Regions from separate parts of the Sphingomonas sp. AC449 genome, predicted to be linked through region 2. Evidence: riboswitches for the same ligand, from Rfam matches in the RefSeq annotation. Region 2 holds a riboswitch; each other region holds the start of a gene.
The links. Region 2 has a riboswitch for cobalamin ahead of AC0CH3_RS08510 (TonB-dependent receptor). Riboswitches for the same ligand answer to the same signal wherever they lie in the genome.
Positions count from the first base shown of each region.

Region 1: another riboswitch for cobalamin. It lies ahead of AC0CH3_RS05550 (HoxN/HupN/NixA family nickel/cobalt transporter); the one in region 2 lies ahead of AC0CH3_RS08510 (TonB-dependent receptor).
Region 3: another riboswitch for cobalamin. It lies ahead of AC0CH3_RS13155 (DUF1636 domain-containing protein); the one in region 2 lies ahead of AC0CH3_RS08510 (TonB-dependent receptor).

Region 1 is NZ_CEEDCZ010000002.1:417,681-424,872, reverse strand. It holds gene AC0CH3_RS05550 (HoxN/HupN/NixA family nickel/cobalt transporter) at 16-1,005, opposite strand; cobalamin riboswitch at 1,234-1,445, opposite strand; gene AC0CH3_RS05545 (molybdopterin molybdotransferase MoeA) at 1,702-2,886, shown strand; gene lexA (transcriptional repressor LexA) at 2,954-3,667, shown strand; gene AC0CH3_RS05535 (ComEC/Rec2 family competence protein) at 4,005-6,215, opposite strand; gene gltX (glutamate--tRNA ligase) at 6,255-7,192, shown strand, end outside.
Region 2 is NZ_CEEDCZ010000003.1:420,979-428,745, forward strand. It holds gene AC0CH3_RS08475 (GntR family transcriptional regulator) at 1-201, shown strand, start outside; gene AC0CH3_RS08480 (Rrf2 family transcriptional regulator) at 345-776, opposite strand; gene AC0CH3_RS08485 (class I SAM-dependent methyltransferase) at 863-1,642, shown strand; gene AC0CH3_RS08490 (zinc-binding dehydrogenase) at 1,776-1,919, opposite strand; gene AC0CH3_RS08495 (hypothetical protein) at 1,918-2,178, shown strand; gene bdcA (SDR family oxidoreductase) at 2,273-2,986, opposite strand; gene AC0CH3_RS08505 (TetR/AcrR family transcriptional regulator) at 3,063-3,692, shown strand; cobalamin riboswitch at 3,816-4,054, shown strand; gene AC0CH3_RS08510 (TonB-dependent receptor) at 4,303-6,393, shown strand; gene AC0CH3_RS08515 (SDR family oxidoreductase) at 6,604-7,374, shown strand; gene AC0CH3_RS08520 (S9 family peptidase) at 7,394-7,767, opposite strand, start outside.
Region 3 is NZ_CEEDCZ010000007.1:188,783-195,974, forward strand. It holds gene AC0CH3_RS13130 (TonB-dependent receptor plug domain-containing protein) at 1-1,405, shown strand, start outside; gene cobO (cob(I)yrinic acid a,c-diamide adenosyltransferase) at 1,405-2,004, shown strand; gene AC0CH3_RS13140 (ABC transporter substrate-binding protein) at 2,053-2,868, opposite strand; gene AC0CH3_RS13145 (FecCD family ABC transporter permease) at 2,974-3,930, shown strand; gene AC0CH3_RS13150 (ABC transporter ATP-binding protein) at 3,924-4,709, shown strand; cobalamin riboswitch at 4,731-4,917, shown strand; gene AC0CH3_RS13155 (DUF1636 domain-containing protein) at 5,025-5,432, shown strand; gene cobT (nicotinate-nucleotide--dimethylbenzimidazole phosphoribosyltransferase) at 5,429-6,442, shown strand; gene AC0CH3_RS13165 (histidine phosphatase family protein) at 6,439-7,017, shown strand; partial or broken gene AC0CH3_RS13170 (adenosylcobinamide-GDP ribazoletransferase) at 7,014-7,192, shown strand, end outside.

The sequences.
Region 1 (7,192 bases), on a different contig from region 2:
GGATCAGCGAAGACCCTACCCCCGCACCACCTCGATCTCGTCGAACCGCTTCCACCGATAGATCGCAAAGCTCAGCACCCAGCACGCCACGAACAGCGCGATGATCGCGAACCCGAGCCCGTTGAAATTCTCCCCCAGCGCGGCAGCAGCGTCCCACACGCCGCCGCTCAGCCCCAGCTTCGACCCGATCAGCGCCAGCGTCTCGATCCCCCCGATCGCGATCGCGACGATCGCCGAGATCAGCGTGATCGTGATGTTGTAGTACAGCTTGCGGATCGGCTTCACGAACGCCCACTCGTACGCGCCGAGCATCACCACCCCGTCGGCGGTATCGACCAGCGCCATCCCCACCGCGAACAGCACCGGCAGCACCAGCACTGTGCCGATCGACAGCCCGTCCGCCGCCTGGCTCGCGCTTAGACCAAGGATCGCCACCTCGGTCGCGGTGTCGAACCCCAGCCCGAACAGGAACCCGAGCGGCGCCATGTGCCAGCTTTGCGTCACCAGCCGGAACATCGGCCGGAACAGCCGCGCGAGCAGCCCGCGGTTGCCGAGCAACAGGTCGAGATCCTCCTCGACATAGGCTCCACCGCGCCGGACGTGCCCGAACGTCCGCCACACCGATCGCAGGATGATCAGGTTCATCGCCGCGATCGTGAACAGGAACAGCGCGGAGATCATCGTCGCGACGACGCCGCCGACCTGCTTGAACGCCTCGAACTGCGACAGCGCATTGGCGGTCAGCGCGATCGCGACCGCGGCGATCAGGACAATCCCCGAATGCCCGATCGCGAACCAGAATCCGACCGCGATCGGCCGCTGCCCCTCCTGCATCAGCTTGCGCGTCACATTGTCGATCGCCGCGATATGGTCGGCATCGACCGCGTGACGCAGACCAAGCCCCCAGGCGAGCAATGCGGTTCCGAGCATCAGCGGCTGTGCGTGGAACAGCGAGAACGCCCACCCCCACGCGGCGATGTTCGCGGCGACCAGCATCGCGAACATCACACCCACACGCTTACGCACGGAGCCTCGCACCGGTCGTTCGATCGTCAAGCTCGTCATGTCTACCCCCCGGCGTCCGACGCGGGCGGGGGCCTGCCGCGCGAACGGCCGGGACGTGCGCCGGCCGGACGCCATGAGCGGCCGGCACGCGTCGCCGATGCGGCCCCAGCCACATGGTCGTCGCTCAGACGGCGCAGGCCGTGCCTCGGTCACCCCCTGGACCGGGACAAGAGCGACCAGACGCCGGCAGGTCTCCTGGCTCGCGGGTCAAGGCTCGACGCACACCTTCCCAGGCCGGTGGCCCAGTGGCTGCCCTTTTTGAGGGGGCGCGTGCGTGTCGCTCGCCGCTTACAGTTGCAGGGACAGCCACGGCATTGGGGCGAACCCCGCACCGCATTCCCATTCAAGCCCCGAAGGGCACCGACGCGATCTGTGCCGATCCGGGTTGCGCCGGATCAGCCAATCCAGGTTAGCGCGCTTTGCCGCGGCTGACGACAGGATTTGCATGCGGCACCGTCGCGCACCGCGATCCGCAACGTCTCGGCGGGTCGGAACGTTATCGCACCATCGCCACCCGTAACGCGGCCCGCTATCCCCGTCCGCGGGGTCATACGAGTAGCCGCCTACCCCCATTTGCCTCCAGCCCCCGTATCCATCCCCCTGCATCCTTTCCCACGCCTGCCCACCGGAGCCTTCATGCCCCCTCTCGTCCCCGTTGCCGAAGCCCAGGCCCGCCTCTTCGCGATGGCTGCGCGCGTTCCTGCCGAGCATGTTCCCCTGCGCGCTGCGATCGGGCGCTGGGCGGCGGAGGATATCGTCGCGCGCCGGACCCAGCCCGCGACCGACCTTTCGGCGATGGACGGCTATGCGATCCGCTTTGCCGACATGCCGGGGCCGTGGCGCGTGATCGGCGAAAGCGCTGCGGGCCGCTCCTTTGCGGGCATTGTCGGCGCGGGCGAGGCGACGCGCATCTTCACTGGCGCGGCGATGCCCGCCGGCGCGGACACGGTGCTCGTCCAGGAAGAGGCCGCGCGCGACGGCGACCGCCTGTCGCTCGATGGCGAAGGCCCCGCGTACGAAGGCCGCAACACGCGCCGGAAGGGCCTCGACTTCGCCACCGGCACGCGGCTGATCGCCCAGGGCGACCGGCTGAGCCCGGCCCGCATCGCCGTTGCGGCAACCGGCGGGCATGGCGCGCTCCCCGTCGGGCGGCGCCTGCGCGTCGCGGTCGCCGCGACCGGCGACGAGCTCGTCCCCGCCGGTTCGACCGAGGATCCCGTCCCTTTGCCCGAATCGAACGGCATCATGCTGGCGGCGCTGCTCGCCGATCTGCCCGTCGACATCGTCGATCTCGGGATCCTGCCCGACCGTCTCGACACGCTGCGCGACGCATTTGCGGGCGTCGACGCCGACCTGCTCGTGACCACCGGTGGCGCGTCGGTCGGCGACCATGATCTTGTCCGCCCCGCGATCGAGGCGGCAGGCGGCAGCATCGACTTCTGGCGGATCGCGCTTCGCCCGGGCAAGCCGATGATGGCGGGGACGCTCGGTCGGACGATGCTGCTCGGCCTGCCCGGCAACCCCGTTTCCGCCTTCGTCACGGCGATCCTGTTCGTCCGCCCGGTCGTCGCGCACATGCTCGGCGCGCGCGATCCGCTCCCGCAGACGACGCACGCGCTGCTCGGCGAGGATCTGCCGCCGAACGAGTCGCGCACCGACTACATGCGCGCCGAACTCCGCGACGGTCGCGCCTATGCCTCGACCATCCAGGACAGCTCGATGCTGCTCACGCTCGCGCGGTCGACCTGCCTGATCGTCCGCGACGGCGACGCGCCCGCAGCGCGTGCGGGCGACTCGGCGGAAATCCTCATCATCGCCTGACGGATCGCTTGACGCCGGCCATTGTGTTCCATAGAAGTTCCTCGTCTGTTCCGGACGGAGAACCGCTATGCTCACGCGCAAGCAGCACGAGCTTGTCTGCTTCATCAACGATCGCCTCGCAGAGACGGGCGTTTCGCCCTCGTTCGAGGAGATGAAGGACGCGCTCGACCTGAAATCCAAATCGGGCGTCCACCGCCTGATCAGCGCGCTCGAGGAGCGCAATTTCATCCGCCGCCTGCCGAACCGCGCGCGCGCGCTCGAAATCCTGCGGATGCCCGAGCGCCCGGACATGCCCGCGACGAAATCGGCTGCTGCCAAGGCCACGCCCCCGGCCGCTCCGGCAAACGCCGAGCCGTCGCCCAGCGTGCGCCCGGCGCATATCCCGGTCGCCGCGAACGACGTCGTCGAGATTCCGCTGCACGGGCGGATCGCCGCAGGCGTGCCGATCGAGGCGTTCGAAGGCAGCTCGATGCTGGCCGTCCCCGCCGCCCTGCTTGGCTCGGGCGAGCATTATGCGCTCGAGGTGTCCGGCGATTCGATGGTCGATGCGGGAATTCTCGATGGCGACTATGCGCTGATCCGCCGCACCGAGACCGCCCGCGACGGCGAGATCGTCGTTGCACTGATCGAGGACAGCGAGGCGACGCTCAAATATTTCCGCCGCGAAGGCGCGATGGTCCGGCTCGACCCCGCCAACCGCTCCTATGATCCGCAACGCTACGCCCCCGCGCAGGTCCGTGTGCAGGGCAAGCTGTCGGGCATCCTGCGGCGTTACGACTGACTATGGGGTCCCCAGGAAGGTAGATGACGAAGCGGTCGACTCCCTCCTGCCCTTATCGACAGACGTCAGGACCGGGAAAGAAGAGCGCCTCACTCCAACTCCGGATCTGACTTACCCCCGTCATCCTGACGAAAGTCAGGATCCAGGGCCAAGAGCGTCGTCCCGTACGTCCCGGATCGGCAAACCTGTCGGCGAGGGCCCAGGCTCGATGCGGGAGCCGGAACTGATCCAGCCCGCACGATACAGCAAAGCCATTACGGCCAACGGTCCACCCGCCAGAAAATCTCGCCAGTAGTAACGCGAGCGCGTTGCCATCCCGCGCGTCAGTGCGCTCCGCTTACGACCAGGACCGGACCCGACGCCCGGCCTCGTGACCGAACCGCCCCGCGGATCGTTCGAGCGTCGGGGGCATACGCCAGGGATGCCGATCACCGGGTTCGAGGACCGTCGCCACCCGCCCAGTCCGCAACGTCAGCGCGACACCGCCGGTATGTTGCAGCGTCGACCGGTCAAGCCTCAGCCACCGCGGCTCGCACTTCCTTGGCAGCCCCCGTTCGCTGACGACGATATCCGCCGCGCGACACGCGGCGACGAGGTCGGCGATCGGCACGCGATACATGCTGCGCGTCGCCAGCACGCGCCAGCGTCGCCCGTCTGCCACGACATCCGTCATGCACAGGTCGCGGCTGCACCGCGCATCGGGCTGATCCGCCAGCAGCAACGGCTCGCCGTCGACCCCGCCATTTTCCGCCAGCGTATCGCGCACATACGCCCCCGCCCGGTCGCGCAGCAGCGCCAGCCCCGCCGCCGTCCGCACCGCGACGTGCCGCCCGTCGCCGGTTACCAGGATATCGGGCGGCGGCGTCGTCAGCGCCCAGATCGCGCCGATCGCGAGCGGGATCGCACCCAGCCGCCGCCAGCGCGTCCGCCAGACCGCGATCCACAGCCCGCCGGTCACCATCGCCGCGAACGCCGCGTCGGGCATCGCAGGCAGCGATCGGACCGCGCCGGGTGCCGCGGCAACCCGGCGTGCCAGCCAGAGCAGTGCGTCAAGCGGCAGCTGAACGAGGGGCCAGACGATCCCGCCAACCCCGACCCCGTCGAGCAGGAGCGCCAGCGCCTCCAGCGGCATGATCACGAACGTCGTCAGCGGGATCGCGACGATGTTGGCGAACGCGCCGTAAACGCCCGCCTTGTGGAAGTGATAGACGGCGATCGGCATCAGCGCGATCTCGACGACCAGCCCGGTCAGCAGCAGCGATCCGAGCCCGCGGGCGACCCGCGCCAGACGCCCCTCTTCGTGCGCACCGAAGAATTCCCGGATCGCAGGATGTTCGTGGAGCGCGATGATCGCCGTGATCGCGGCGAACGACAACTGGAAGCTTGGCCCCGCGGCAGAGTCCGGGCGCACCAGCATCACGCACATCGCCCCCGCCGCGACCAGCCGCAACGTCATCGCCTCGCGCCCCATCGCCAGCGCCGCGAGCACGAGCAGCGCGGCAACGCAGGAACGGATCGTCGGCACCTGGCTGCCCGTCAGCAACGTATAGCCGATCGCAGCGGCGGCCCCCGCCATCGCCGCGATCAGCGGCAGCCGGACGTGGCGCGCCAGCCAAGGGAACAACGCGAGCAACCGCATCACCACGAGCATCGTCGCCGCGACCGCCGCGGTGATGTGCAGTCCGCTGACCGACAGGAGATGCGCCAGCCCGGCACGGCGCATCGCCTGCGAATCCGCGTCGCTGATCGCCCCGACATCGCCCGTCGCCAGCGCCGCGGCGATCCCCCCCGCACTCCCCGTCAGCCGCGATTCGATATGCTGCGACAGCGTCACGCGTATCCCCGCCCCGCGACCGCTCGGCACGATCACCCGGACCGGCGCGAACCCCCTGCCGGTCGCGCCGATCTCCGCGAACCACGCGACGCGGGCAAAGTCGTAGGCGCCCGGAACGGCCGGCAACGCGGGCGGCATCAGCCGCGCGCGCAGACCGATGATCGCACCACGCCCGAGCGGCGTCGGCATGTCGTGCTCGGCGAGGTTGACGCGGATCCGGTAGGGCAATGCCACCGGCCGCCCTTGGCCATCCGCGCCCGCACCGTCGGGCAGCAGCGTCAGACGCACGAGTTCGCGGTCGACCAGCGGCTCGATCGATTCGACCCGCGCCCGGAACGTGGCGAAGGCCGGGCCGCCAAGCACGGGTCGCGCGACGCTGTCCGATCTCAGCCAGGTCAGCCCGAGGCCGAGCCCCGCGGCCAGCGCCCCGATCGCGAGCGCGCGCGCCGCGCGCCCGCCCTGCCCAATCGCCAGTCCCGCCAGCGATATCGCCGCCAGCATCAGCAACGCGACGCGCCACGCCGCCGGACCGGGCAGCGCGAACCACAACGCGATCCCGCCCCCCGTCATCACCGGCAGCCACAAGGCGAGCTGATCGCGCTCCGCCTCCAGCCAGCGCTCGACCGCGATGCCTGCCGCCACCGCCCATTGCGGCACGCCCATTTGTCGCCGCCACGGACGCATGCTAGGGGCGGCGACGGCTGTCATGGCCATCGTTTCTCCATCGTTTCTACAGTCTGGGAGCACCCGCGGTTGGGCGCAATATCTGATACGGATGCCGTCGGTTCGGCCGCACCCGTGGTTACCCGTTTCGCTCCGTCGCCGACGGGGTTCCTGCATCTTGGCGGCGCGCGCACCGCGCTGTTCAACTGGCTGTTCGCAAAGGCGAATGGCGGCAAGTTCCTGCTCCGGATCGAGGATACCGACCGGGTCCGCTCGACCCAGCCGGCAATCGACGCCATTCTGGACGGAATGCGCTGGCTCGGGCTCGACTGGGACGGCGATGCGATCATGCAGTTCGCCCGCGCCGACCGTCACGCGCAGGTCGCGCACCAGATGGTCGAGGCGGGGCACGCCTATCGTTGCTACATGACCAACGACGAGATCGCGGCGATGCGCGCCGAGGCGCAGGCGGCCAAGAAGCCGCTCCGCATCCGCAGCCCGTGGCGCGATCGCCCGGCGAACGAGGCGCCCGACCTGCCGCATGTCGTCCGCCTGCGCGCACCGCAGGAGGGCGCGGTCACGATCGAGGACCGGGTCCAGGGCGCGGTCACCGTCCGCAACGAGGAGATCGACGACCTCGTCCTGCTCCGCTCCGACGGTACGCCGACCTACATGCTCGCGGTCGTGGTCGACGATCACGACATGGGCGTGACGCACGTGATCCGCGGCGACGATCACCTCAACAACGCGTTCCGCCAATTGCCGATCTACCGCGCGATGGACGTAATCGAGGGCGGCTGGCCCGATCCGATCTACGCGCACATCCCGCTGATCCATGGGTCCGACGGCGCCAAGCTGTCGAAGCGCCACGGCGCGGTCGGGATCGAGGCGTATCGCGACGAGATGGGCATCCTTCCCGAGGCGTTCGACAATTACCTTCTCCGGCTCGGCTGGGGGCATGGCGACGCGGAGATCATCAGCCGCGATCAGGCCGTCGACTGGTTCGACCTCGGCGGCGTCGGCAAGTC
Region 2 (7,767 bases):
AACAGCCGGATCAGTCAGCTCCGCGCGATGACGCTGTCCGTCGTCGGGCGGCAATCCGCTGGCCTCAAGCGACTGGCCGGAATGGTCGATCTCATCGAACGACAGGATGCCTCGGGGGCTGCTGCGGCGTGCCAGAAGCATGTGCGTGAAGCTGCCAAGATCGCCTGCGACAGACTGAGGGAAGCCAAGACATCGGGCTGACGATCTGAGACCCATGCGCTTGGAGCCCCCTCGCCTGCGATGTGGGCGGCTCCAAGACCGGGACTGGTTCGGCGTACGAAGGCCTCGCAGGCGAGCGTGAAGGGCCGAAAGGCGTAGAAACGCCTGTGATCGCAAAGGCCGCGTTATGATACCGGCGCGCAATGCGGCGCGAAACTGCGCGCCAGTTCGGCAAGGCTGACCGCGCCAAGGCGCGCGACGAGCAGGGCTTCTGCCTCGCGCAATGCATCTTCCACTGCCGCATTGACGACCTTCTCGACCGCGCAGGCGGCGTCCGGATGTTCGTTGCCGATCGCGAAGAGACGCGGCCCCCCGACCGCGCGGTGAACATCGAGCAGCGACACCGCTTCCAGATCGGCCGCGATCGCCCACCCGCCGCCATGCCCCTTTTCCGACCGCACATAGCCCGCGTCGCGGAGGCCCGCCATCGTGCGGCGGACCACGACCGGGTTGGTACGCAGCATGCGCGCGATCGCCTCGGACGTCATCGGACCATCATGCCGTGCCAGGTGGAGCAGCACATGGAGCATTCGCGAGAGGCGGCTGTCGGTACGCACCCCACGATCCTTCGCACGCCGCGCGGGATTGGCAAGCATTCCGACTCACGATACTTACGATGTTGCATGATTCGCGGAGCGCAACGATGCCTGAGTTCGAGAACCCCGACCATTGGGATACCACGGCGCAACAGTATGAAAGGACCGCCCATCCCTTCACGTCGCTCTATGCCGAGGCGGCGCTGGCGCGCGTCCGCCTGACCCCCGACAGCCGCGTCCTCGATGTCGCGGCGGGCACGGGTGCGCTCGCGCTGGCCGCGGCGCGGACGGGGGCACAGGTGCTGGCAACGGACTTCTCGCCCGGGATGGTCGCGCGCATCACCGCGGCAAACCTGCCTAACGTCGAGGCGCGCGTCATGGACGGACAAGCACTGGCGCTCGAGGATGGCAGCTTCGACGCCGTCTTCTCCATCTTCGGCGTCATCATGTTTCCGGACTGGCGCAAGGGCCTCGCCGAGATGGCGCGGGTGACGCGCAAAGGCGGAAACGGCGTGATCGCCACCTGGCAGGATCGAGGCGCGGCGACGTTCCTTTTGCTGGGCCAGATCCGCCGCACGCTGTTCCCCGACCTCACAGGCATGACGATGCCCAAGGCGGTACAGGCGCTCAGCGATCCGGCCGATCTTGCGCGTGAACTGATCGCCGCCGGATATCACGATCCCCGGATGGAGCATGTCACGCATGACTACCTGCTCGACATCGCGGCTCTTGCGGAGCCGGACACGCTCTTCGGCATGTCACCCGACTGGACCAGTCTGAGCGATGCGCAGAAAGCCGCGGTCATCGGCGAGGTGCGGCAAATGGCCGCGGGCCGCGCGACCCTGCCGATCCCCTCGACCGCGTTGGTGGCGGTGGCTCGCCGCTGATGGCCAGCGGCTCAAGCTTTACCGGTACAGGCGGGTCCGACGCCGTCATCCACCCGCAGCCTTGAGACCGCGCACGTCGGAAGCGCCGACAATGACCTGGTGGCGAGGTATCGAATACGGCACACGTACCGGATCAGAACGCGATCATCACCTTGCCGAGATGATTCCCCGCCGCGAAATAGCGGACCGCGTCGGGTGCATCGTCAAAGGCGACAATCCGGTCGACGACGGTCGTCATCCGGTTCGCCACCATCGCGTCGAGCAGGTCGACGAACATGGCGGCTGCCATTGGCATCAGAACGCGAGGTTACCCGGCAGGCGTTGCAGAGCGGTGCATCGCCGCCGGGGTCAGCACCGGGAATCTCGCACCCGCCACGGACGTCGCGGGGCTTACGGCGCTGTACGACGGGCTCGTGCTGGGCGTCTCGATCCAGGCGCGGGACGGCGTTCCGGCCGAGACGCTGCGAGCCGGTATCGCTCACGCGATGGCGGCGTGGGATATGCGTCGCACCGGACTGGCAAATTGCATCGATTGACAGCGTTCTGTCCTGCGCCCGACCATTCCCCCGGACGGTTGCAGCGCGAGCGTTGATACCCCCGAGCTTGCCCGCGCCACCGCCGTCATCCGGTTCAGGCGCCGAACGCGCCGTCGATCGTATGCATTGCGCCGGTGACGAAGCCCGCCTCGGGGCCTGCGAGCCACGCGACCATTCCTGCGACTTCCTCGGGCCGTCCGTGACGCTTGATCGCCATGAAGCTGTGCATGAGGTCCTTCGTCGGACCGTCCTCTGGGTTGGCATCGGTGTCGATCGGCCCGGGCTGAACGATATTGATCGTGATGCCGCGCGGTCCGAAGTCGCGTGCGAGCCCCCGCGCCAATCCTTGCAGCGCCGACTTGCTCACCGCGTACGACGCCATGCCGGGCACGGGCATCCGGTCACCATTGACCGAGCCGATCACGATGATCCGCCCACCCTCGGGCATCTGGCGGGCCGCCTCGACCGACGCATGATATGGTGCATGAACGTTCACCCGGAACAGCCGGTCGATCGCGTCCGGGTCCTGTTCGAGCGCATCGCCAAGGATCGCGAACCCGGAGTTCACGACCAGAATGTCGAGTGGCCCACTGTCGCGTACGCGTGCGATGACCGCGTCGCGATCGGCGCTATCGGTCTGAACCGCGGTACTTCCGGTCTCGGTCGCAAGCTGCTCGGCCGCCGCCTGCGATCCCGCATAGGTGAAAACCACGGACGCACCGTCCGAGGTGAAACGCCGGACGATCGCCGCGCCGATCCCGCGACTCCCGCCGAGCACGAGGACCGATTTTCGTTGAAACGACGTCATGGCGCGTATCCTTGAGCTTTTATGTAGGAATCATTACATATAAATCCGAATGGTCACGTCAAGGTATTCTGTAATAATGACTACAGATAACAAAGTCCGTACGCGCGGTCGCCCAAGGCGCTTCGATCCCGAAGACGCGATCGCCACCGCGCGGCAGCTTTTCCATGCGCATGGCTATGACGCGGTCAGCGTCTCGGACGTCACGACGGCGCTGGGGATCAATCCGCCCAGCTTTTACGCCGCCTTCGGCAGCAAGGCCGGTCTCTATGCGCGCGTGCTGGACCAGTATGCCGCGACCGGCGCGATCCCACTTGCACAGCTTCTGCGGGACGACCGGCCTGTCGCCGCTTGTCTCGCAGCGGTTCTGGAGGAGGCCGCCCGCCATTACGCGGCCGACCCGAATGCGAGCGGCTGCATGGTGGTCGAGGGTACCCGCTCGAACGATCGCGACGCGCGCAAGGCCGCCTGCGATGTCAGCAACGCGGCCGAAGCGACTATTCACGCGTACATCGCCACCCGCCATCCGGAAAATGCCGGGCGTCTGACGGATTTCGTCAGCACGACCATGTCCGGTCTCTCCGCCAAAGCGCGCAACGGGCACGGGCTGGATCGACTTCTCGCGACGGCGCGTCTTGCGGGACTGGCGCTCGCACAGGCTCTGCCGGACGCGACGATCCGCGAGCACTCGGATTCGTACCACTCGTGATCTCCATTGGTCATTCGCGCGCGTGTCCCCGCTTCCCGACCTTTGCGGCGATGGCTGCGACCGATTGCCGGATCGTCTTTGTCAGGATACATCGTCCCCGCTGACCTGCTCCGCTGGAGACGGTCGGCATGATCGCGTCGGTGCCCCGAGAGGGGCTTAATAGGGAACGCGGTAAGGGTGGTTCGCCGCCCGAAGCCGAGGCTGTCCCTGCAACTGTAAGCGGCGAGCGCGATGCATATCGCTTCTTCCCTCACGGGAAGGGGCAGCCACTGGGCCGGACGTTACGTCCTAAAGGCCTGGGAAGGCCGTGCATCGTGTGATGACCCGTGAGCCAGGAGACCTGCCGGCGTCTGGTCGCTCTTGCCTGGCCCAGGGGGTGGCCGCGGCACGGTACTCCGTCGAGCGACGACGTGTGCGGTGGGGACCGCACGGGCATGCGTGCCGGTCGCGATGGCGTCCGGCTGGCGCGGATGTCGGCCGTTCGCGGGAGGTCCCTGCCGGGTTCGCTCGACGCCCGGGGATTACCGTAATGCCGTTTTTGTCTTCGCGCCTCGCGTTCGCGGGCGCTTTGCTGTCACCTGTTTTCGCAGCACCGCTCAATGCGCAGTCTATGCCTGCCTCCGACAATGAAGACATCCTAGTTGTCGGCCAGCATGCCCGCGACACGCTCACCACGCCAAACGCGACCGGCAGCCGCCTAGGCCTCACGCCGCTCGAGACCCCCGCGACGATCTCGGTCATCGATGGCACCACGATCCGCGCACGCGGCGACCTGTCGGTGATCGACGCGACAAGCCGTGCGCCGGGCATCAGCAACGCCGGCAACCCCGGCAACGGTGGCACCGCGCTCGCCGCACGGGGCTTCAGCGGCCAAGGATCCGTGCTCCAGCTCATCGACGGCATCAGGCTGTTCCCGGCTGCCGGCACGATCACCTTTCCGACCGATCCGTGGATGGTCGAACGGATCGACATCCTGAGTGGTCCGGCCTCGGTGCTCTACGGCCAAGGCGCGCTGGGCGGCGCGGTGAATGTCCTGATGCGCAAACCCGATACGCAGCGGACGCACGTGGAGGGCGAGATCGGCTACGGCTCGCAGGACAGCTTCCATGTCGCGGCGGGCGCAGGCGGGCCGATCACCGACCGCCTCTCCTATCGTATCGACGGCAGCTATCGCCGCTCCAACGGCTATGTCGATCGCGGCCAGTCGCGCAGCCATGCCGTCTCGGGGACGCTGCGCTGGGCACCGACCGACACGTTCATCGTTACCGCGCGAGACGATTATGGCGACCAGAAGCCGATGCGCTATTTCGGTACGCCGCTGATCGACGGACGGCTCGATGACCGCATCCGGGAGCGAAACTACAACACACGCGACGGCTTTATTCGCTACCGCGACAACCGCACCAGCCTGCAGGTCGACTGGACGCCAAGCGATGCGGTCACCGTCAGCAACCAGGCCTATCGCCTCACCTCCAAACGCTCCTGGCTCAACATCGAAAGCTATTGCTGGATCGCCGACGACAGCGTCTGTTCCAACGGCAGCGGCAACGCCGGCACACCCGGCCGCATCCTGCGGACCGACATGACCGGGATCGTCCACGACCAGACGCAATGGGGCGATCAGGGCAGCGTGACGCTCAGGACGGACGTCGCCGATGGCGTCCGCAACGACCTTGTCGTGGGCTTCGACGTCAACCTCATCAAACTGACCTACTCACACAATTTCGGGGCTGATCCGCAGGTCTCGGAGGTCGATCCCTTCGCGTTCGATCCCGGTCTGATCGTCGACACACAGGGCATCGCGCCGCGCTATCGCACGCGCACCACCGAATATGCGGTCTTTGCCGAGGACCGGCTGAAGCTCGGCACGCACGTCTCGATCGTTGGCGGCGTCCGCTACGAGCGTGACACGATCCGCCGCTGGTCGATCGATGATCCAGGCGGCGCAAGCACCGAGACGTTCGTGCTCGACAAGCGGCTGCATAACATGACCTGGCGGGTCGGGAGCGTCTATCAGCCGATCCCGACAGTGTCGCTCTATGCGCAATATGCCACCGGCGTGGACCCGCTGGGGACGCTGACGACCTATTCGACCGGGCAGGTGCAGTTCAGCAACGCGGTTGGCGACCAGGTCGAGGTCGGCGCCAAGGCAGTGTTCCTCGACGGGCATGGCACCGCGACGCTCGCCGCCTACCGCATCGTCAAGAAGCGCCTGCTGGCGCAGCTGACCCCGACGAGCCCGGTCGAGCAGGTCGGCCAGCGATCGGCCAAGGGTATCGAGGCAGCAGTGTCGCTCGATCTGCCTTACGGTGTGGGCATCGATGCGAACGGCAGCGTACTCGACGCGACGTTCGACGACTTCGTCTCCGGCGGCACGCGCTTCGACGGCAACACCCCGCCGGACGTGCCCGAGACCCTCGCCAACGTGTGGCTACGCTGGAACGCAACGCGCGCGCTTCAGGCGCGCGCCGGACTGCGCTATGTCGGGCGCCGCTATTCGGATAACGCCAACAGCTTCCGCGTTCCCAGCTACACCATTGTCGATGCCACGCTTTCCTATGCGGTGACGCCGCACCTCGCGGTCGATATCCACGGCTACAATTTGTTTGACCGGGACTATGCGCTCAGCACGTACAATAACCAGCAATGGGTTCTTGGCCGTCCCCGCGCGGTCGACGTCTCGCTTCGTGCCGGCTTCTGACGCCCGCAGGCGGCCGGCGTCTGGCAAAATGGCGACACTGCCGCCTTTCAAGAACACAGATCGTGTTTTCGGAATTGCGGCCGTTAAGCGGTTGACGTAGCATCGCCAAATCCTCGGGAGTCTTTCGAAATGATCCAGCGTCACCGCTAAAGCGGCAAGGCATACGCCAGCGGAGCAATCCGCCGACCGGACTCTGTTTTCGAGAACATCATGCAAAGAATGAAGAACAAGACGTGCGTCGTCACCGGCGCTGCCCGTGGCATCGGCCGCGCGATCGCTGCCCGGTTCCATGACGAAGGGGCTGTCGTCATCCTCACCGAAAGGGACGAAGCGGCAGGTGCAGCGACTGCGGCTGAAATAGGATGCTCGTTCGTACCGCTCGATGTGAGCGAGGAAGCCGCGTGGTCGCGACTGGCCGGCATCGTTCCCGTGGTCGACGTGGTGGTCAACAACGCCGGCGTGACGGGGTTCGAAGCCGGCATGGCGCCCCACGACCCCGAACACGCCAGCCTCGCGGACTGGCGCGAGGTTCACCGGATCAACCTCGACGGGACGTTCCTCGGCTGCCGCTACGCCATCCGCGCGATGAAGGCGGCGGGCGCAGGATCGATCATCAACATGTCGTCCCGCTCGGGTCTGGTGGGCGTTCCCGGTGCTGCGGCCTATGCCTCGTCCAAGGCGGCGATCCGTAACCACAGCAAGACGGTTGCGCTCTACTGCGCGCAACAGGGCTGGAAGATACGCTGCAACTCGATCCACCCGGGCGCCATCCTCACGCCGATCTGGGAACCGATGCTGGGCAGCGGTCCTGATCGGGGCGCCAGGATGCAGACGCTTGTCGAAGATACGCCGCTCAAGCGGTTCGGAATGCCCGACGAAGTCGCGGCGATTGCGGTCATGCTGGCTTCCGATGAAGCCACCTACGTCACCGGGACGGAGGTGACCATCGACGGTGGTCTACTCGCCGGAGGGGGAGCCTGACGCCGTTGTTGTCGCGCCCTTATTTCGAACCACCGGGCGCGACGATCTTGAACGCCTTTGGCGGTTCTGCGCCCATCAGGTTTTCGACGAAATAGTCCCATCGCCGCCGCATCATGTAATAGGATTGGTCGCCATAGCCGTGCCGTGCGCGGGGGAACAGCACCAGATCGAAGTCCTTGTTCGCCTTCTGGAGTGCGTCGACCACCAGCAACGTCGATGACACCGGGACGTTATCGTCCAGGATACCATGTGCCAGCATCAGCTTGCCCGTGAGGTTCTGGGCGAAGTCCTGATTGGCCTGCAGGTCGTAATTCGTCGTCTTTCCGTTACTCTCCAGCAAGCCGAGATACTTCTCGTAATAATCGTCCTCATAGTTCCGGTTGTCGTGGTTGC
Region 3 (7,192 bases), on a different contig from region 2:
CACATTCTCGGGCGGCGCCCGCGTCGCAGGCGTTTCCGGGAACCTCGACTACGCTCTGTCGGGTTCGACCTATCTAACCGACGGCACGCTGACCGCGCGCGGCGGGTCGCGCGACATCGGCGCAAAAAGCGTCGGCGCGAGCGGCAAGCTCATCTGGTCGCCCGGCGATACGTTCAAAGTAACCGCGGTCGGCCGCTACAGCCATACAGACGCCGACAGCAACGACACGGCGTTGAGTGGTCCGCAGTTCGGCACAGTCGTCGACACGCCAGGCGCCCGCAGTACGGTGGAGGCCTATTACGGGCTCGTACGCGCCGAGGTGGTGCTCGCGGACGGCCGCTGGACGAACGCGCTGAGCGGGCAATTCGCCGACACGACGCGCCGGGCACTCGTCGACGACGCGCTCAATTTCGGCAACAAGGGACGGCGGTACAAGGGCTCGTTCGAAAGTGCGTTCCGGTTCGGGACCGACCGGATCCAGCACCGCCTGACGGGTGCCGTCGATGTAGAACGAGAGGAATTCCAGACGCTTAGCCCGGTCCCCTCGGAGTTCGTATTCACCGGACGACGCCATACCGACAATGTCGGGATCGTCGGCCAGTATGACGTCGTGGTCGATGACGCGCTGGCGATTGGCGCTTCCGTCCGCCGCGACGAGAATACGCGCTTCGACGACACCACGACCTACCGTGCGCAGGCAAGCTATCGCTTCGCCACGGGTACACGCGTTCGCGGCGCCTACGGGACGGGGGTGAAGAACCCGGGCTATTTCGATCTCTTCGGCTATGCGGATGGTCGCTATATCGGCAATCCGAACCTCAAGCCCGAGAAGTCGAAGGGATGGGAAGCTGGTCTCGAACAGAGTTTCGGGGGTGACCGCGCGACGATCGGCGCGACCTATTTCGACAGTCGCCTGACGAACGAGATCTTCACAACCTATCCAGAGCCCGATTTCGTTGCGACCCCCGGCAACCGCGATACGCGGTCGAAGCAGCACGGCGTCGAGGTGTTCGCCAGCGCGCGGCCGATCACGCAACTGCGGTTTGATCTTGCCTACACCTATCTGCGCGCGCGCGAGGACGGCAGCGTCGAGATTCGCCGGCCGAGCCATATCGGCAGCGTCAACATGACCGCGTTCAGTCGTGACGAGCGTTTATCGGGAACGTTGACGGTGCGATACAATGGCCGTCAGCAGGACGATGCGTATACCGATCCGAGCTATGTGCCGGTACGGCTGGCGCTCCAGGAATATGTCCTCGTCAACCTCAACGCAGCCTATCAACTGAGCCCGACGCTATCGGTCTTCGGGCGCGTCGAGAACCTGTTCGACGAGCGGTACGAGGAGGTGTTCAGCTATGTCGGGCAGGGCCGCGGTGCCTATGCCGGCATCAAGGCGGCGTTCTGATGCGCAGCGAGGCGGATCACAAGGCGCGGATGGCCAAGAAGAAGGTCGTCCAGGACAGGATCGTCGCAGCCAAGACGATCGAGAAGGGCCTGCTCATGGTGCATACCGGGCCCGGCAAGGGGAAGACCACGGCGGCGCTCGGCATGGCGGTCCGGATGATGGGGCATGGGCGAAAGGTCGGGATCGTCCAGTTCGTCAAGGGTGCGATGACGACGGGGGAGAAGGTGATCTTCGACGCATTCCCCGACCTGGTCGCGTTCAAACCGATGGGCGAGGGCTTCACCTGGGATACGCAGGACCGAACGCGCGACATTGCCGTCGCGCGCGAGGCTTGGGACGAGGTTCGGCGAATGATCGCCGATCCGTCCTATGCGATGGTCATCGCCGACGAGATCAACATCGTCCTGCGGTACGATTATCTGCCGCTCGACGAGGTGCTCAGCGGTTTTGCGGCGCGTCCGGAGATGACGCATGTCGTTGCGACCGGGCGGAATGCCCCCGACGCGCTGATCGCCGCGGCGGATCTCGTGACCGAGATGGGGCAGGTCAAACATCCGTTCCGAGGCGGCGTCAAGGCGCAGGCGGGGGTCGAGTTCTAGCCTGCCCGCGCGGGCGACCCGATGGTCGTCCCAGCGCCGGCCGCGCCGCTATTCCTGCAGTTGCGCTGCGAGGCTCCGGGCGGCGCGGACATAGGCGGGGCCACCGCACACCGTCCAGGCCTCAGGGATGCGCAGGCGCTTGATCCGTGCGAGTACGGGGTGGTGGAGCATCTCGGTACCCTGATCGGTGACGCGGTCCGTCGCGCTCTCGACGACCAGATAGTCCGGACGCGCGAGCGCCATCTGCTCGAGCGACAGCTGCGATAGCGCCGGCTTGTCGAGCCTCGTGGCCAGGTTGGTCAAGCCCAGACGCTGCATGAGATCGTCGATCAACGTTCCCTTGCCCGTCAGAAATCCGCGACGCTGGTAATAGGCGGCGACGCGTCCCCGGCCGACAGCGGGTGGTATACGTGCCAAGGCGGTGTCCATCCGGCGTATCAGCCTCTCGCCCCGGTCGGGATGTCCCACTGCCGCCGCAACCTGGCGGACTTGCGCGACGATCGCGGCGTAGCTGTCCGCGGGGGGAAGATCGAGCGTCGCGATACGCTGGTGACCCAGCACATCGGCGATGGTCTTGCGGCGGAACGGCGAGGCTATGACAAGATCGGGGCGCAGCATCAGCACATCCTCTGCACTGCCGCGGCTCGACGGCATGTGCTTCGCCTGAGCCGCGACGGCGGACATGTCGGGGTCGCGCGCGAACCTCGTGAGCGCCGCGATCTGCGACGGATCGGCAAGCGCGATCAGATACTGGTCCGCGCACAGATTGAGCGACACGATCCTGCGCGGCAAGCTCGGCGCCGCGGCGGTCGACGTCGGCAAAACCAGCGTCGTCAGGGCGATCAGCGGGAAAACGTGGCGCATGCGCAAAGTCCTGCCGCAGCGATGACATATGCGCTAGGCGGAAACGATGAGACAGACGCGGTCAGGATCAGGCGCGTGACGCGCGGACGGTTGCTCGGCGGACTGATGCTGCTTGCCGCGATGGCGGGGGTGGCGTCGGTCGCGATCGGGAGCGCCGCGATCCCGCCGGGTCACGTTTTCGAAGCGCTGATCGGACATGGCGACCCGATCGAGCGCGCGATCCTGCTCGAGCTGCGGCTTCCGCGCGCCATTCTCGGGCTGGCAGTCGGCGCCATGCTTGGGCTGTCAGGTGCCGCCCTGCAGGGGTTTCTGCGCAATCCGCTTGCCGAGCCGTCGGTTCTCGGCGCCTCGAACGGCGCGTCGCTCGGGGCGGTGATCGCGCTGTACTTCGGGGTCGCGGAGATACACCCGGCGATGTTGCCCGCGCTGGCGATCATCGGGGCGTTCGCCGCGCTTGGACTGTTGTTCGTGCTGTCGGCTGGATCGGAAAGTGCGCTGTCGCTGATCCTTGCGGGCATCGCGGTGGGAACGCTCGCCGTTGCCGGGGTCAGCCTTGCCCTGAACCTCTCGCCCAACCCCTTTGCCGCGATGGAGATCATGACCTGGCTGCTCGGATCGCTTGAAGATCGTTCGTTCACGCACGTGATGCTCGCGCTGCCCTGCATCGCGGTCGGGATCGTGCTGGTGGCGTGGGACGGGCGCGCGCTCGATGCGCTGTCGCTCGGAGAAGATGGCGCGCGCGCACTCGGTGTCGATCTCCGCTACACGCGTGCCCGGATACTCGTCGGGATCGCGGTCGGTGTCGGCGGTGCCGTCGCGGTTTCGGGCGCGATCGGGTTCATCGGGCTGATCGTCCCGCACCTGATCCGTCCGCTGACCGACCGGTCACCATCGGCGATCCTGCTGCCATCCGCGATCGGCGGCGCCGCGCTGCTGACCTTCGCCGATGTCCTGGTGCGCGTGATCCCCACCTCGAGCGAACTCAAGCTCGGCGTGGTCACCGCGTTTCTAGGCGTGCCGGTGTTCGTCGTCCAACTAATGCGCGAGCGGCGGTCATGGTGAGCCTCGCCACAAGAGATCTGGTCGTTCGTCGCGCTGGGGTGGACGTCGTGGAGCAGGTCAGCTTTTCCGCCGATGGCGGGGCGTTGATCGGTATCGTCGGTCCCAACGGCGCAGGAAAATCGACGCTGGTGCAGGCGCTGTTGGGGCTCGTCGCCTCGACGGGGGATATCCTGCTCGATGGACAGCCGCTTGGCCGACGCTCGCGGGCGCAGATCGCGCGAACGATTGCGTATCTGCCTCAGGGCCAGAGCCTGCATTGGCCATTGAGTGTCGACCGGCTCGTCGCGCTGGGACGGTTGCCGCACCTGGCGCCGCTGTCGCGCATGACGACGGAAGACCGGGCCGCGGTCGACCGGGCCATGGCGACGGCGGACGTAACGGCGTTCGCGACGCGGACGGCGACCGAATTGTCGGGCGGCGAGCGCGCCCGGGTCCTCCTTGCCCGCGCGCTTGCGGTCGCGGCGCCCGCGCTGATCGTCGACGAGCCGCTCGCGTCGCTCGATCCCGCGCACCAGATGCGGGTGATGGAAATCCTGCGCGACCAAGCCATGCGCGGGGTCTTGGTGATCGCGGTGCTTCATGATCTGAGCCTTGCCGCGCGCTATTGCGACCGGTTAATGATGATCGACCGCGGGCGGCTGGTCGCGGATGGTCCGCCGGACGCCGTGCTGACGCCCGAACGCCTGCGCGAAACCTATGGTATCCGCGCCTGGTTCGGATCGGTGGCGAACGTGCCGCTCATCGTTCCCATCGCGCGCGCGACGTCACGGCACGATTGACCAGCGCCCGGCGACACGCCTATTCGGGGTGCTGCGACAGGTTCCCCGGCGACGGGGATGAAAAGGGAACGGGAGAACCCCGGCTGCCCCTGCAACTGTAAGCGGCGAGCCATCGTGCCATCATGCCATTGGGATTCCGGTCCCGAGAAGGCGGTGCGGAGGGCTGTGACCCGTGAGCCAGGAGACCTGCCCGTCGCAGTCGTCTTTCGTCCGGCCAGGGTGCGCCGAGCGGACGGGGGTGAACCCGAGCGACGACATAACCAGTCTGCGGTCCGAGGCCGCGGGCGCGTATGTCATGGGGTTTTAATGCCGAATATTCTGGTTCCCGCCGAAGACGGTGCGGCCGTCGTCGCCTGCAGCACCTGCCGTGCGTCCACCGATGCGAAGGACGATGCCGAGGGTATGCGGGGCGGTGCAAGGCTCGTCGCGGCATTGCAGGCGGTTCAGGCAAGCGATCCGCGCTATGCCGGAATTGCGGTTCAGGCGATGCCGTGCCTGTTCGCCTGTCAGGACTTCTGCACCATCCATGTCCGCGGCCCCGCGAAGATCGGCTATGTGCTGGGGCGCTTCACGCCTGATGAGGACGCGGCGCGGGCGATCCTCGATTATGCCGTGCTGCATGCGGAGAGTGCGGAGGGGCAGGTGCCGTTCCGGCAGTGGCCTGCGGGGATCAAGGGGCATTTCATCACTCGGACGCCGCCTGCCGGCTATGTTGCGCAGTGACGCTGTTCCCCACGGTCGCGGCGTTCGAGGCGGCGCTGGCGGCCCTTCCCACGGCAGACGAAGCTGCGCGAGGGGCCGCATCGCTGCGGCAAACACACTTGACCAAGCCGCCCGGATCTCTTGGCCGACTTGAAGACCTCGCGGTCTTCATGGCGGGCTGGCAAGGGCGCGAGCGGCCGCGGTTCGAGCGCGCACGGGCGGCGATTTTCGCGGGAAATCACGGCGTTGCGGTGCACGGGGTCAGCGCCTTTCCGGTCTCCGTCACCGCACAGATGGTTGACAATTTCCGCCGTGGGGGCGCGGCGATCAATGCGCTGGCGGATGCCGTCGGGCTCGAGCTCGTCATCGCCGACATTGATCTGGAAACCCCTACCGCGGATTTCACGACGGGGCCGGCGATGGACGACACCGCGTGTCTTGCCGCACTCAATATCGGAGCCGATGTCGTCGTGCCGGGACTAGACATGCTTGTCGTGGGTGAGATGGGGATCGGGAATTCTACGTCGGCTACGGCGTTGTGTTTGCGGAGTTATGGCGGAACGGCGGGCGATTGGGTCGGCCCGGGGACCGGTGTCGATGCGGCCGGGATCGCTCGCAAATGTGCCGTGGTTGCTGCAGCGGTCACGTACCATGCCGGGTCGGCCCATAGCCCGTTCGAGACGTTGCGGCGGGTCGGGGGGCGTGAAATCGTCGCGATCGCTGGCGCGGTGGTGGCGGCGCGGGTGGCGGGGGTGCCGGTGGTGCTCGATGGATTCATTTCGTCGGCGGCGATTGCGCCGATTGCGGCGGCGTATCCTGGCATTGTGGAGCACTGCATTGCCGGCCATTGTTCGGCGGAGCCGGGGCATGAGCGACTGCTCGCCGCGCTGAAACTCGAGCCTTTACTGCGGCTTGGGATGCGGTTGGGGGAGGGAAGCGGGGCGGCAGTTGCGGTCGGGGTGATCCGGTCGGCGCTGGCGGCGCATGACGGGATGGCGACGTTTGCCGAGGCGGGGGTGTCGGTGGCGTGAGCGCGCCTTTCCTGCTCCACCTGCTGCGGCATGGGGCGCCTGAACTGACCGGGCGGATGCTGGGGCGGACTGATAGCCCGGTCACGGCGGAGGGGCTGGCGGCCTGTTTGGCGCGGGTAAAACCGCTCGAGTTCAAGGCGTTGCTCTGTTCTGATCTCATGCGATCGCAGGCCATTGCGGATGCGATCGGGCGGGAGCGGGGGCTGACTCCGACGACCGATGCGCGGTGGCGGGAGCTGGATTTCGGGGACTGGGACGGGCTGGCTGCGGCGGAGATCGACGCTGCGGCGTTGCAGCGGTTCTGGGACGATCCGGATGGTGAACCGCCACCGGGTGGGGAACGGTGGAGCGATCTGGGTGCGAGAATTACCGAGGCGATAAAAGATCTTACCCCAGAAACCTCATTGATCGTGACACATGGCGGGGCGATCCGCGCAGCGCTGAAATCGCTGTGCGGGTTCGGGTTGCGCGAGCTCTGGGCGTTCGATTTGCCCTATGCGGCGTTGATTACGCTACGGATCTGGCCGGACCTGACGGCGCAGATCGTGGCGCTGCAGACAGATCCACTTTCGTGAAACGGCTGATCGTCGCCTTCGGCTTCCTGACGCGCGTGCCGATGCCGCAAGTTACTGCGGACGCTGAGGATTTTGCCGCCGCGATCAGGTGGTACCCGGTTGTCGGGGCGTGCATCGGGGTGGTCGTCGCGGCGGCGGGGTGGGCCGGCGCGCTGGTCGATCCGTGGACCGGTGC